4 regions of the Pseudomonas sp. TE3911 genome follow, and region 3 is predicted to be linked to each of the others. Evidence: predicted binding sites of a transcription regulator. Region 3 holds the regulator's gene; each other region holds the start of a gene.
What was found. The regulator sigma-54, encoded in region 3, starts transcription at its own class of promoters, with help from an activator protein. The targets are predictions, from matches to a motif close to ANTGGCATNNANNTTGCTNT.
Positions count from the first base shown of each region.

Region 1: ACVWXD_RS03975 (flagellar hook-length control protein FliK) is a predicted target of sigma-54. The motif match lies at 1,438-1,457, and genes of this name have one in related genera.
Region 2: glnA (type I glutamate--ammonia ligase) is a predicted target of sigma-54. The motif match lies at 1,641-1,660, and genes of this name have one in related genera.
Region 4: ACVWXD_RS14070 (ammonium transporter) is a predicted target of sigma-54. The motif match lies at 2,215-2,234, and genes of this name have one in related genera.

Region 1 covers NZ_JBSSFP010000001.1:850,911-854,015, forward strand. Annotated here, with positions in the region: gene ACVWXD_RS03965 (ATP-binding SpoIIE family protein phosphatase) at 1-1,000, shown strand, start outside; gene ACVWXD_RS03970 (Hpt domain-containing protein) at 1,031-1,375, shown strand; gene ACVWXD_RS03975 (flagellar hook-length control protein FliK) at 1,507-2,841, shown strand; gene fliL (flagellar basal body-associated protein FliL) at 3,064-3,105, shown strand, end outside.
Region 2 covers NZ_JBSSFP010000001.1:5,071,896-5,075,000, reverse strand. Annotated here, with positions in the region: gene glnA (type I glutamate--ammonia ligase) at 134-1,540, opposite strand; gene thiI (tRNA uracil 4-sulfurtransferase ThiI) at 1,875-3,105, shown strand, end outside.
Region 3 covers NZ_JBSSFP010000001.1:4,434,716-4,437,820, forward strand. Annotated here, with positions in the region: gene lptB (LPS export ABC transporter ATP-binding protein) at 1-536, shown strand, start outside; gene ACVWXD_RS20150 (RNA polymerase factor sigma-54) at 734-2,227, shown strand; gene hpf (ribosome hibernation-promoting factor, HPF/YfiA family) at 2,303-2,608, shown strand; gene ptsN (PTS IIA-like nitrogen regulatory protein PtsN) at 2,621-3,085, shown strand; gene rapZ (RNase adapter RapZ) at 3,088-3,105, shown strand, end outside.
Region 4 covers NZ_JBSSFP010000001.1:3,144,170-3,147,274, forward strand. Annotated here, with positions in the region: gene ACVWXD_RS14065 (IclR family transcriptional regulator) at 1-620, shown strand, start outside; gene ACVWXD_RS14070 (ammonium transporter) at 784-2,013, opposite strand; gene ACVWXD_RS14075 (multidrug effflux MFS transporter) at 2,879-3,105, opposite strand, start outside.

The DNA of each region.
Region 1 (3,105 bases), 3.6 Mb from region 3:
CCTTCGGGAGATGAATGCCAAGCTCAAGCGCATCCTGCCGGTGGACATGTTCTGCTGCGCCACTCTGTTGTGCCTGAGCACCGAGCGGCGCGTGGTGGAGGTGTGGAACGGGGGCATGCCCGACGGTTATGTGCATGACATCGCCAGCGGCAACCGCACCCCGATGCAGTCGCGGCATTTGCCGTTGGGGGTGTTGTCGGCGCAAGCCTTTGATGACCGCACCGAAGTCTGGCCCATGGCGTTGGGCGACCGTGTGTTCTTGCTGTCCGACGGCGTGTTGGATACCGCAGATGCCAACGATCAACTGTTCGGCGCCGAGCGTTTACAGCAGGTCTTTGCGGCCAATCGCGAGCCCAATCGTCTGTTTGAAGACATCGAACAGGCCCTGGCGGCGTTTCGCGGTGAAGCGCGTGACGACGTGAGCATGGTGGAAATCACCCTGCAGCACGGCCAATCCCTGCGCGCCACCGGGCCGTTGTATGCCGACAGCGGCCAATCCTGCCCGCTGGATTGGTCGGTGAGCTTTGAGTTTCGCGCCGAGACCCTCAAGCGCTACAACCCTTTGCCCTATCTGCTGCAACTGCTGCTTGAGATCCACGGCCTGCGCGAGCAGAGCGGGGCGCTCTACAGCGTGATGGCTGAGCTGTATTCCAACGCCCTGGAACATGGTGTGCTGGGGCTGGACTCGCGGCTCAAGCGCAATGCCCAGGGGTTTGCCGAATATTACCGCCAGCGCAATGACCGCCTGGCGAAGTTGAACAGCGGTTACGTGCGGGTGCATGTGCAGGTGGTGCCCACCCACATGGGCGGCAAAATGACGTTGCGCCTGGAAGACAGCGGGCCGGGTTTCGACGTTGAACAGATGCTGGCACGGCCGCTGGACGTCGATCGTCTGTCGGGTCGGGGCCTTAGCCTGGTGCGCCAGTTGAGCAGCGACGTACGCTGGTCTGACGGCGGGCGCAGTGTCTGCGTGGAGTTTTGCTGGGGGGCTCTGGCATAATCCGCCGATTCTTGATCAAGGAGCGAGCAAGTGGCAGAGATTCATATGGACCCGCAGGTGTTGTCGGGTTTGCAGGAGGTTATGGAGGGCGAGTATCCCAAGCTGCTTGATACCTTTCTTGATGACTCCCAGAAACGCATCGAGGCCCTGCACCAGGCGCGGGATGATGCCAAGGCGTTGGGACGGATTGCGCATAGTTTCAAGGGGAGCAGTGGGAACCTTGGGGCGCTGCGGTTGGCGCAGTTGTGTCAGTCGCTTGAGGCCAGGTCTTCTGAGCCGGCTTCGGACTTGGGGGAGTTGGTGGATCAGATTGATCGGGAGTTTGCGTTGGTGCGGCCGTTGTATGAGCACGAAAGGCAACGGTTTCAACTTTGATGGGTGACCTGTCCGTTACCGAATAACGGATAGGCCCACCCAAAAAACCGCAATCCAACAAACCTGGCCCAACTCTTGCTCTATCTCCAGATACTGCATCCCCGACCCCCATGCAGTGGAGACCTTTACCTATGCCAGTCGCCCCCAATTCGCTTCTTCAGGCTGCCCCCGCGGCCAAGCCTCAAGCGCCCGCTGCCAACCCCCAGGTAGCGGCTGCGGACCCACGGGACAAGGGCCCTGGCTTCGCTCAAGTGTTCGCCAGCCAAGGCTCGAAACCGTCGGTCAAAACCGACGACAACGCGGCTAAACCCACACGCGACAAGCCTGTCGACGCCAGCGCCAAGCCGGCTGCCGGTACCGACAAGCCTGCCGCCAGTACACCGGCGGTTGCCGATAGCGGCAAGACCTTGCCTGCCAAGCCGTCCGACGACAGCGCCAATAAGGATGACGACGCACCCGCCGATCCAGCACTCGCGCAGCAGCCCCCGACTGATCCCGTCGTCGACCCGGCCATGATTGCCGCTGTCACGCCTGTGGTCTTGCCGGTGGTCGTGCCGGTGGAAACCCCGGAACCCGCCGCTGCCGCCCAGGACGACAAGGCCCTGCCGTTGGTCGCTGTGCCCATCGTGGCGACCGAGGAGGTCAAGCCGGCCTTCGATCCTGAGGCTGATCCCCTGGATGCCATGCCGGCCGTACGCCTGGCGATGGAGCAGGGCGGGCATGTGTCGGCCAGCAGCCAGACGCCGGCCAAAACCGCACCGACGACTACCCAGGACCAGCCAACCGCCGCGCAGAACTTTGCCGCTGGCCTGGCCACAATGGTCGACCAGCAAGCCACCAAAGACAGCACTGACCAAGGCGGTGACAAGGCCTTCAGCGGCTTGATCGAAGACGGCCTCAAAGACCTTAAAAACGCCACCAGCGACACCCGTGTCGATGATTTCGCCAATCGTTTGGCGGCATTGACCCAGGCGGCCACGCCGAAAACGGCCAACGCTTTGCCGCCGGTGACGAATGCGCCACTGGCCATGCACCAGAGCGGTTGGACCGACGAGATCGTCAATCGGGTGATGTACCTGTCCAGCGCCAACCTCAAGTCGGCGGAGATCCAGTTGCAACCGGCTGAACTCGGCCGTCTGGATATCAAGGTCAACATGACCGCCGACCAGCAAGCCCAGGTCAACTTCATGAGCGCCCACCCGGTGGTGCGTGAAGCGCTGGAAAGCCAGTCGGGTCGCCTGCGGGAAATGTTTGCGCAACAGGGTATGGGGCAGGTGGACGTCAACGTGTCCGACCAATCCCGTGGTCAGGAGCAGCAACAGCAGCAGGCCCAGACCAGTGGCGTGAGTCGCAGCGGGCGAGGGGCTGACAGCGGCGACAGTGGCAACCACATTGATGTGGCTGAAGCCGTGGTGCCAGTGAGCTCTACAGTGATCGGCTCCAGCGCCGTCGATTACTACGCCTGACTTGAGCCGCGTACAGATCCAAATTGTGGGAGGGGGCTTGCCCCCGATGAGGGTGTATCAGTCAACCGATGTATGAACTGACACACACTCATCGAGGCAAGCCCCCTCCCACATTTGTTTTGTGGTGTTCGTTCGTCTCTGCCTGCCAGACAACTCTGGCATAACACTTGCTCTTGCCTATCCGTAGATCTATGAATTCCCGAATAGTGACGGATTATTGGCATGGCGAAGAGCGACGACGCAGCAAAAGCACCCGCACCGGCA
Region 2 (3,105 bases), 640 kb from region 3:
CCGCTATCGGGAGCAAGCTCCCTCCCACCTTTTTGATTAGGTTTGCAGGTGTGGAACTGTGTAATTCACGGGCAAAAAAAGACCTCCCGAAGGAGGTCTTTTTTGTCACGCCACTTTAAGCAGCGCTACCGGATCAGCAGCTGTAGTACAGCTCGTATTCCAGTGGGTGTACGAAGGTACGAACCTTGATTTCTTCTTCGCTTTTCAGGCCGATGTAAGCGTCGATGAAGTCGTCGCTGAATACGCCGCCTTTGGTCAGGAACGCACGGCCCTTGTCCAGCTCTTCCAGGGCTTCTTTCAGGCTGCCGCACACTTGTGGGATCTCTTTGGCCTCTTCAGGCGGCAGGTCGTACAAGTTTTTGTCGGCAGCGTCGCCAGGGTGGATCTTGTTCTGGATACCGTCCAGGCCGGCCATAACCAGAGCAGCGAAGGCCAGGTAAGGGTTGGCTGCTGGATCCGGGAAGCGAGCTTCGATACGGCGAGCGCGTGGGCTGGAGACGTAAGGAATACGGATCGAAGCGGAACGGTTGCGCGCCGAGTAGGCCAGCATTACCGGAGCTTCGAAACCTGGGACCAGACGCTTGTAGGAGTTGGTCGAAGGGTTGGTGAAGCCGTTCAGGGCCTTACCGTGCTTGATGATGCCGCCGATGAAGTACAGGGCGGTATCGGACAGGCCGGCATAACCTTCGCCAGCGAAAGTGTTCTTGCCATCTTTGGCGATGGACAGGTGAACGTGCATGCCCGAACCGTTATCGCCGTACAGAGGCTTAGGCATGAAGGTCGCGGTACGGCCGTAGGCAACGGCAGTGTTGTGTACGCAGTACTTCAGGGTCTGAACTTCGTCAGCCTTGGCAACCAGGGTGTTGAACTTCACACCGATTTCGTTCTGGCCGGCAGTCGCCACTTCGTGGTGGTGAACTTCGATGACCAGGCCCATGTCTTCCATGGCGTTGCACATGGAGGTACGGATTTCGTGGTCGTGGTCGAACGGCGGAACTGGGAAGTAACCACCTTTGATGCCTGGACGGTGGCCATGGTTGCCGCCTTCCACGTCCTGATCGGACATCCACGAACCTTGTTCAGAGTAGATCTTGAACATGGAGCCGGAGATGTCGGACTTGAACTTCACTTGGTCAAAGATGAAGAATTCTGGCTCTGGGCCTACGAATACGGTGTCACCGATACCGGTCGACTTCAGGTATTCCTCGGCACGCTTGGCGATCGCACGTGGGTCGCGGTCGTAGCCTTGCATGGTCGAAGGCTCGATCACGTCGCACACCAGGATCAGGGTGGCTTCTTCGGTGAACGGGTCCAGCACGGCAGTGCTGTCGTCCGGCATCAGGATCATGTCGGAGGCTTCGATGCCTTTCCAGCCAGCGATGGAGGAACCGTCGAACATTTTGCCTTCTTCGAAGAACGCATCATCCAGCGCATCGCGAGCCGGCATGGTCACGTGGTGCTGAGTGCCTTTGGTGTCCGTGAAGCGCAGATCAATCCATTTAACGTCATGATCTTTGATGAGTTGAACCGACTTCGACATAGTGTCCTCCGGGTGGCTTCGGGCTGGGGTAGTGGAGTTAGCCCTTAGAATGTGGGTGATGCCGGCGCCGATAGTCCGCCATGGCAACCTGCCTCACAAGAGAGCAAATTGCATGCCAGTGCGCCAACATGGGTTTTTTGCTCCAAAAACGCCCCTATAAAGGTGCATTGCGACAAAAGCGCGAAATTCGCGCACTGCAATGTGGCGTCGATGCATGCAAATGCACTGCTTTAGTGCGAGTCGAGTGATGTGCATATTAACTGGTTAAACCTTGAGCGATTTCCGCTATAATCCGCGCCCCCCTTTTTCGGCAGGCCCTGCGCGCGCTGTTTCCATGAAATTAATCGTTAAAGTCTTCCCCGAGATCACCATCAAGAGCCGACCGGTACGGATGCGTTTCATCCGTCAGTTGGCCAAGAACATCCGTGCCGTGCTCCGCGATCTGGACCCGGCTGTGGTGGTGAACGGTGTGTGGGACAACCTCGAGCTGGAAACCCGCCTCACCGACGCCAAAGCCTTGAAGGACATGACCGAGCGCCTGAGCTGCATGCCGGGTATCGCGCATTTCCTGCAGGTGGATGAGTACCCGCTGGGCGACTTCGACGACATCACCGAAAAATGCAAACGGCACTTCGGTGACAGCCTTGAAGGCAAGATTTTTTCGGTACGCTGCAAGCGTGCCGGCAAGCACCCATTCAGCTCCATGGACGTCGAGAAATACGTCGGCAGCAAGCTGCGTCGCGAGTGCGGCGCCGCCGGAATTTCCTTAAAAGCGCCACAAATTGAAGTGCGCATGGAAATTCGCGACCAACGGTTGTTTGTGATTCACAGCCAGCACGACAGCATCGGCGGCTACCCGTTGGGCGCCCTGGAACAGACCCTGGTATTGATGTCCGGCGGTTTCGATTCCACGGTCGCGGCCTACCAGATCATGCGCCGCGGCCTGATGAGCCACTTCTGCTTCTTTAATCTGGGTGGGCGTGCACACGAATTGGGCGTGATGGAAGTCGCGCACTTTATCTGGAAGAAGTACGGCAGCTCCCAACGCGTGCTATTTGTGAGCGTACCGTTTGAGGAAGTGCTGGGCGAAATTCTCGGTAAAGTCGATAACAGTCATATGGGCGTAGTATTGAAGCGTATGATGTTGCGCGCTGCGTCTCGGATTGCCGATCAGTTGCAGATCGACGCCCTGGTGACCGGCGAAGCGATTTCCCAGGTTTCCAGCCAGACGCTGCCGAACCTGTCGCTGATCGACTGCGTGACCGAGAAGCTGGTGTTGCGCCCACTGATCGCCAGCCACAAGCAGGACATCATCGATTTGGCAGAAGAAATCGGCACCGCCGACTTCGCCAAGCATATGCCTGAATACTGCGGGGTCATCTCGGTGAATCCCAAGACCCACGCCAAGCGCAACCGCGTGGAGTACGAAGAACAACAGTTTGATATGGCGATTCTGGAGCGTGCGCTTCAGAACGCCAAGCTGGTCCCGATCGATCGTGTTATCGACGAATTGGGCCAGGATGTGCAGATCGAAGAAGTCAGTGAAGCCCTGGCCGGCCAGATTG
Region 3 (3,105 bases):
ATCTGGATGTCAGCCACCAGCCAATGCACGGTCGTGCACGCGCGGGTATCGGCTATCTTCCTCAAGAAGCATCGATCTTCCGCAAACTGTCAGTTGCCGACAACATTATGGCCATCCTTGAAACTCGCAAGGAACTGGACCGTGACGGCCGCCGACAGGAGCTGGAAAGCCTGCTGCAGGAATTCCATATCAACCACATTCGCGACAACCTTGGCATGAGCCTGTCCGGTGGTGAGCGGCGTCGCGTGGAAATCGCCCGCGCCCTGGCCACTGCCCCCAAGTTCATTCTGCTGGACGAACCGTTTGCCGGCGTCGACCCTATCTCGGTTGGCGACATCAAGCAGATCATCCATCACCTCAAGGCCAAGGGCATCGGTGTACTGATCACCGATCACAACGTGCGTGAGACCCTCGATATCTGCGAAACCGCGTATATCGTCAACGATGGTCAACTGATCGCAGAAGGCGACTCCGCCACCATCCTGGCCAACGAACTGGTCAAGGAAGTGTACCTGGGTCACGAGTTTCGCCTGTAAAGCCGCCTGCACAAACAAGGCGGTGGCAGGTCGTTTGCCTGATGCGCGGGAGTCAATGAAAACCTCCGGTTTTTTATTGTTACCGCGCTCTAGGCAAAGCCCTCGATATCAGGCATATAATTTGCTTATGTTTGGCGCTCACGCGCCCTGTCGTGGATGGCGCGTTGCGCCGGCGAATAAGGTGTTAAGCCCCTGCCATGAAACCATCGCTAGTCCTAAGAATGGGCCAGCAGCTGACGATGACACCGCAGCTGCAACAGGCCATCCGCCTGCTCCAATTGTCGACCCTGGACCTGCAACAGGAAATCCAGGAGGCCCTGGAGTCTAATCCGATGCTCGAACGCCAGGAAGAAGGCGACGACTTCGATAATGCAGACCCGTTGGCCGACAACATCGAGCAAAAGCCCAACGCAGACGTGCAGGAACCGTCCTACCAGGAAACCGCCCCTACGGTGGATAACCTTGAGGAAGGCGATTGGAACGAACGCATTCCCAACGAGCTTCCCGTAGACACTGCTTGGGAAGACGTCTACCAGACCAGCGCCAGCAGCCTGCCCAGCAACGACGATGATGAGTGGGACTTCACTACCCGCACGTCCGCCGGCGAAAGTCTGCAGAGCCATTTGTTGTGGCAGCTGAACCTCGCGCCGATGTCGGACACCGATCGCCTGATCGCCGTCACCCTGATCGATTGCATCAATAACCAAGGCTATCTGGACGAGACACTCGAAGAGATTCTTGAGGCCTTCGACCCCGAACTAGATATCGAACTGGACGAAATCGAAGCCGTCCTGCACCGCATCCAGCAATTTGAGCCCGCGGGTATTGGTGCGCGCACCCTTAGCGAATGCCTGCAGCTGCAACTGCGCCAGCTGCCCGCCAAGACCCCATGGCTCGCCGAGGCCCAGCGCCTGGTCACCGACTACATCGACCTGCTCGGCAGCCGCGATTACAGCCAACTGATGCGTCGCATGAAGCTCAAGGAAGACGATCTGCGCCAGGTCATCGAGCTGGTGCAAAGCCTCAACCCGCGTCCCGGCTCGCAGATCGAGTCCAGCGAGGCCGAATACGTAGTTCCTGACGTGATCGTGCGCAAGGACAACGAGCGCTGGCTGGTGGAGCTTAACCAGGAGTCAGTGCCACGCCTGCGAGTCAACCCGCAATATGCAGGTTTCGTGCGACGCGCCGACACCAGTGCCGACAACACCTTCATGCGCAACCAGTTGCAGGAGGCGCGCTGGTTCATCAAGAGCCTGCAAAGCCGTAACGAAACCCTGATGAAAGTCGCCACGCAGATCGTCGAGCATCAGCGCGGCTTCCTGGAATACGGCGATGAAGCGATGAAGCCTTTGGTTCTGCACGATATCGCCGAAGCGGTAGGCATGCACGAGTCGACGATTTCCCGCGTTACCACGCAAAAATTCATGCATACCCCACGGGGTATTTATGAGTTGAAATACTTTTTCTCCAGCCATGTCAGCACCTCAGAAGGCGGCGAATGCTCGTCCACGGCAATCCGCGCAATCATCAAAAAACTGGTTGCCGCGGAAAATCAGAAAAAGCCGTTGAGTGACAGCAAGATCGCTGGTTTACTGGAGGCACAAGGCATTCAGGTCGCCCGTCGAACCGTCGCCAAGTACCGCGAATCCCTTGGGATCGCGCCTTCCAGCGAGCGTAAGCGTTTGATGTGACGGGCGGGCCACAGCGTTCCAGTGGCGGGTATTCCTACCCGCCGCTTTATGCACTGGCAACGAAGGAGAAGCTGTATGCAAGTCAACATCAGTGGACACCATGTAGAAGTCACCCCTCCCCTGCGCGAATATGTCGAGCAGAAGCTGAAAAGGCTTGAGGGTCATTTTGACAAGATCACCAATGTGCAAGTGATCATGAAGGTCGACAAGCTTCAGCAGAAAATCGAAGCGACCCTACAGATTCCCGGTGGCGAAGTAGTCGCCAACGCCGAGCATGAAGACATGTATGCATCAATCGATGCCTTGACTGACAAGCTCGACCGCCAACTTAAAAAGCATAAGGAAAAGCAGCAGAGCCTTCTTCAGGGCACAGGCCGCTAACACTCCCCACCCATGATTCGACTTGAAACCATCCTGACCCCCGGCCGTTCCCTCGTGAACGTGCCGGGCGGTAGCAAGAAGAAAGCCCTCGAACAAATTGCCAACCTGATCAGCAGCCAAGTGCCTGAACTGGAGATGCAAGATGTCTTCGAGGCTCTGATTGCCCGTGAAAAACTGGGTTCCACCGGTTTTGGTAACGGCATCGCCATTCCTCACTGTCGCCTCAAAGGCTGTGAGACACCTGTCAGCGCGCTGCTGCACTTGGACGCGCCTATCGATTTCGATGCCATTGATGGCGCCCCGGTCGACCTGCTGTTTGTTCTGTTGGTCCCACAGGCCGCCACCGATGCGCACTTGGAACTGCTTCGGCAGATCGCCAGCATGCTCGACCGCAAAGAAGTACGCGACAAACTGCGCAGTGCCGGCAGCAATGAGGCGCTGTACCAAGTTGTCCTGGATGAGCAAAACGGGCAGTAATCATGCGTTTGATCATCGTC
Region 4 (3,105 bases), 1.3 Mb from region 3:
TGTTCACCTTGACCGAGATGGGCTACTTGAATAAATCGGGGGCCTACTACGAGTTGGGTGCCAGTGTTATCAGCGCAGGCTTCAGCTATCTGGCCAGCCGCGACCTAGTCGATGTAGCCATGCCCTACCTGAATCGGTTACGCGATCACACTTCGCTTTCCAGCCATCTGAGCATCAGGGAGCAGACGGAGAGTCTTTACATTTACCGGGCATTCGCCGTGCAGCGACTTTCAGTGAACATCCCCATTGGAACTCGCATCGCTTGCCATTGCACAGCGATGGGGCGAGTGCTCCTCTCAGGCCTGAACGAAGCCGAGGTGGACTCGCTGTACCAGAACGTCCGCCTGGACGACTACCCTGCGCCCTCAGCACGCACGCTGACGGAGCTCCAAATCATGCTCGCAGGGGATCGTCATCGTGGCTGGGTGGTCCATCGATCTGACTACTCAACCTCGTTGGCGGCGGGGATCAAGGACCACACCGGTCACATCATCGCGGCAGCGAACCTCTCAGGTCCGGATGCAGTCATGGATACACCGGGCACTCAAGAGCACCTGTTGGAGAAATTGTTAAGCGCTACCCAAGCAATATCAACTGCCTTGGGCGCACCTCAAAAATGAAGGCCGATGGGTACTGTCATGACGAAGACCACCCGATGACGAACAACAAACGTCACGCTGGCCCCAAATACAAAACGCCCTCTGCGATTGCAGAGGGCGTTTTGTTCAGCTACGACATCGGGACAAAAACCGCGCCTGATTGCCAGCCCCTTTCAACGTTGTTTCAGTTCGAAAGCTTGTAACCCACTTCTCCATGGGACGACAAATCCAGGCCATCAATCTCTTGCTCTTCGTCGACTCTAAGGCCGCTACAGACAAGACTGGCGAGCTTATACGCGATCCAGCTGGTAATAGCGGAAAAGGCGATGCTGAATGACAGGACGCCACCATTGACCAGCATCTGATCGACCAAATTGCGCCCCCCTGTAAACCCTAGCCCGCCCAATGAGGTTAGGGCAAATACAGGCGTTAATACCCCCCCAATGATTCCACCGACCCCGTGTACGCCGAAAACATCGAATGCATCATCCAGTCCTAGGCGAGGCTTTAATTTCTCCACGGCCCACAGGCAAATCGGAGCGACGATAAAGCCCAGCATAATGGCACCCATCGGGCCGACAAAACCGCATGCTGGTGTGACGGCCACTAACCCTGCGATGGCCCCGGAAACTCCGCCTAGCATGCTCGGCTTGCCGCGATGCCGCCACTCGGCAAACAGCCAGCCTAGCGCTCCAGCGGCGCTGGCGAGCATGGTATTGACGATGACCAAGACCGCAAAACCGTTCGCCATCAGCGCGCAACCTCCGCAGAAACCCAACCAGCCAACCCATAGCATTGAGCCGCCCGTCATGGTCATAGTCATGTTGTGCGGTGCTAAAGCGGAAGTTCCAAAACCACGGCGTCGGCCGAGCAGGTAGGCCCCCACGAGGGAGGCAATCCCTACGTTGACGTGGACCACATTGCCGCCTGCGAAATCCTGAGCGCCAAGATCGAAAACCCATCCTCCCCCCCATGCTATATGAGCCATGGGGATGTAATTGATGGTGAGCCAGATGGCCATGAAGACTAATACCGCTGAAAATTTCATTCGCTCAGCGCTTCCTCCGACGATAATCGCCGGCGTGATTGCGGCAAATAGCATCATAAAAAGAAAGTAAAGCAGTTCAGGGATAGTGCCCTGCAGGGATTGCGGGCCAACGCCCCTCAGAAACAGCTTGTCGAATCCACCGATCCAGGCCTGCCATTCCCCACCGGAAGTAAACGTCAGGCTATAGCCATAGATTGCGAACAGCACGGACATCAATGACGCGACAGAAAAAACCTGCATCAAAACGGAGAGAACATTCTTGCTACGCGCCAAACCGCCATAAAAAAGCGCCAAGCCTGGCAAGGTCATCAGCAAAACGACTAATGAACATGTCACAACGAAAGCTGTGTCGCCGCTATTAAGCATCGGTGCATCCTCCGAAGCTCGTACTGCACCGGAGGACGAGGCAAACAAGATAAAGGTCAGCACTTTGGATCGTCGGAATGCAGAAATATCGAGCATAGATGGACTCCTTATATTGATTACTTTCGACGTCGACGACGTCTGACAAGTCGACTCAGCGAGATTGGCGGTACTTCCCGTTGGGAAATATTTTTTCTCACCAAGAAAGCAATCAGCCTGCCATCTACATCTCCTCTACCTCCAAGGAGGTATCGTTAGCCCCTAAACTTGCTACTGAACGGCGGTAACGCAATGTTAACGTGCGGAAGCTCGCAGCAACCCGTCTGACGAAATGAAACGAAATGGTGCATTTCTAGAACCAATATCACTATTCCAGGCGTACCTGTTACACAAGGCGGATGAGAGGCCCGTTAGCATCAATCGTAATATCGCGAGATGGACTCTAAATCACAACCGCTGTGTTAGGACGTCAATGGTTGGCAGCATCGGCTCAATTAACATCGCAATGCTACCCAGGTAGACACAATCTCTGGTTGGTTTAACTTTCCAGATCGTGATTCGTATACCGCTCAAGATCGATCAGCTGCATCAAGCTAATAAAAAAGATACAAGTGATCTCGATCCTTTTAAGTCGAATATGACTCTACAACGCACATACTGGTTTCTGAGCCGGCAATACCATCAAAACAGTCTCACTGAATCCGCAGTGAACGATAAGTAGGCCTGTGAACAATGCTCAAAACTGATATCAATCCATTTCCGATTAGTAACCCACACAATAGGGCGCCAATCATTCGTGAATGGCAAACGTTACGTTATGGCACTTGGGACACGGTAGTCGCCAGTAGGAGTACGCGTTGACCCTCCTTTAGTCAGCTTGCGGGCAGTTAGAAGATCGCTCCCGCGATTTCCGGCGAGCACCGTGCACTTCCAAGCAGGCAGCCGCAGCACAAACTGTGAGGAACATTGCCATTATCCAAGGCTCATGGCTCGACAGCAGCCCTAATAAAACCCCAGCCAAGCCACCGACGGCATATTGCAAAACACCGAATAATGCAGAAGCCGCACCGTGACGCCCCTCGCCGTGCTCCATCG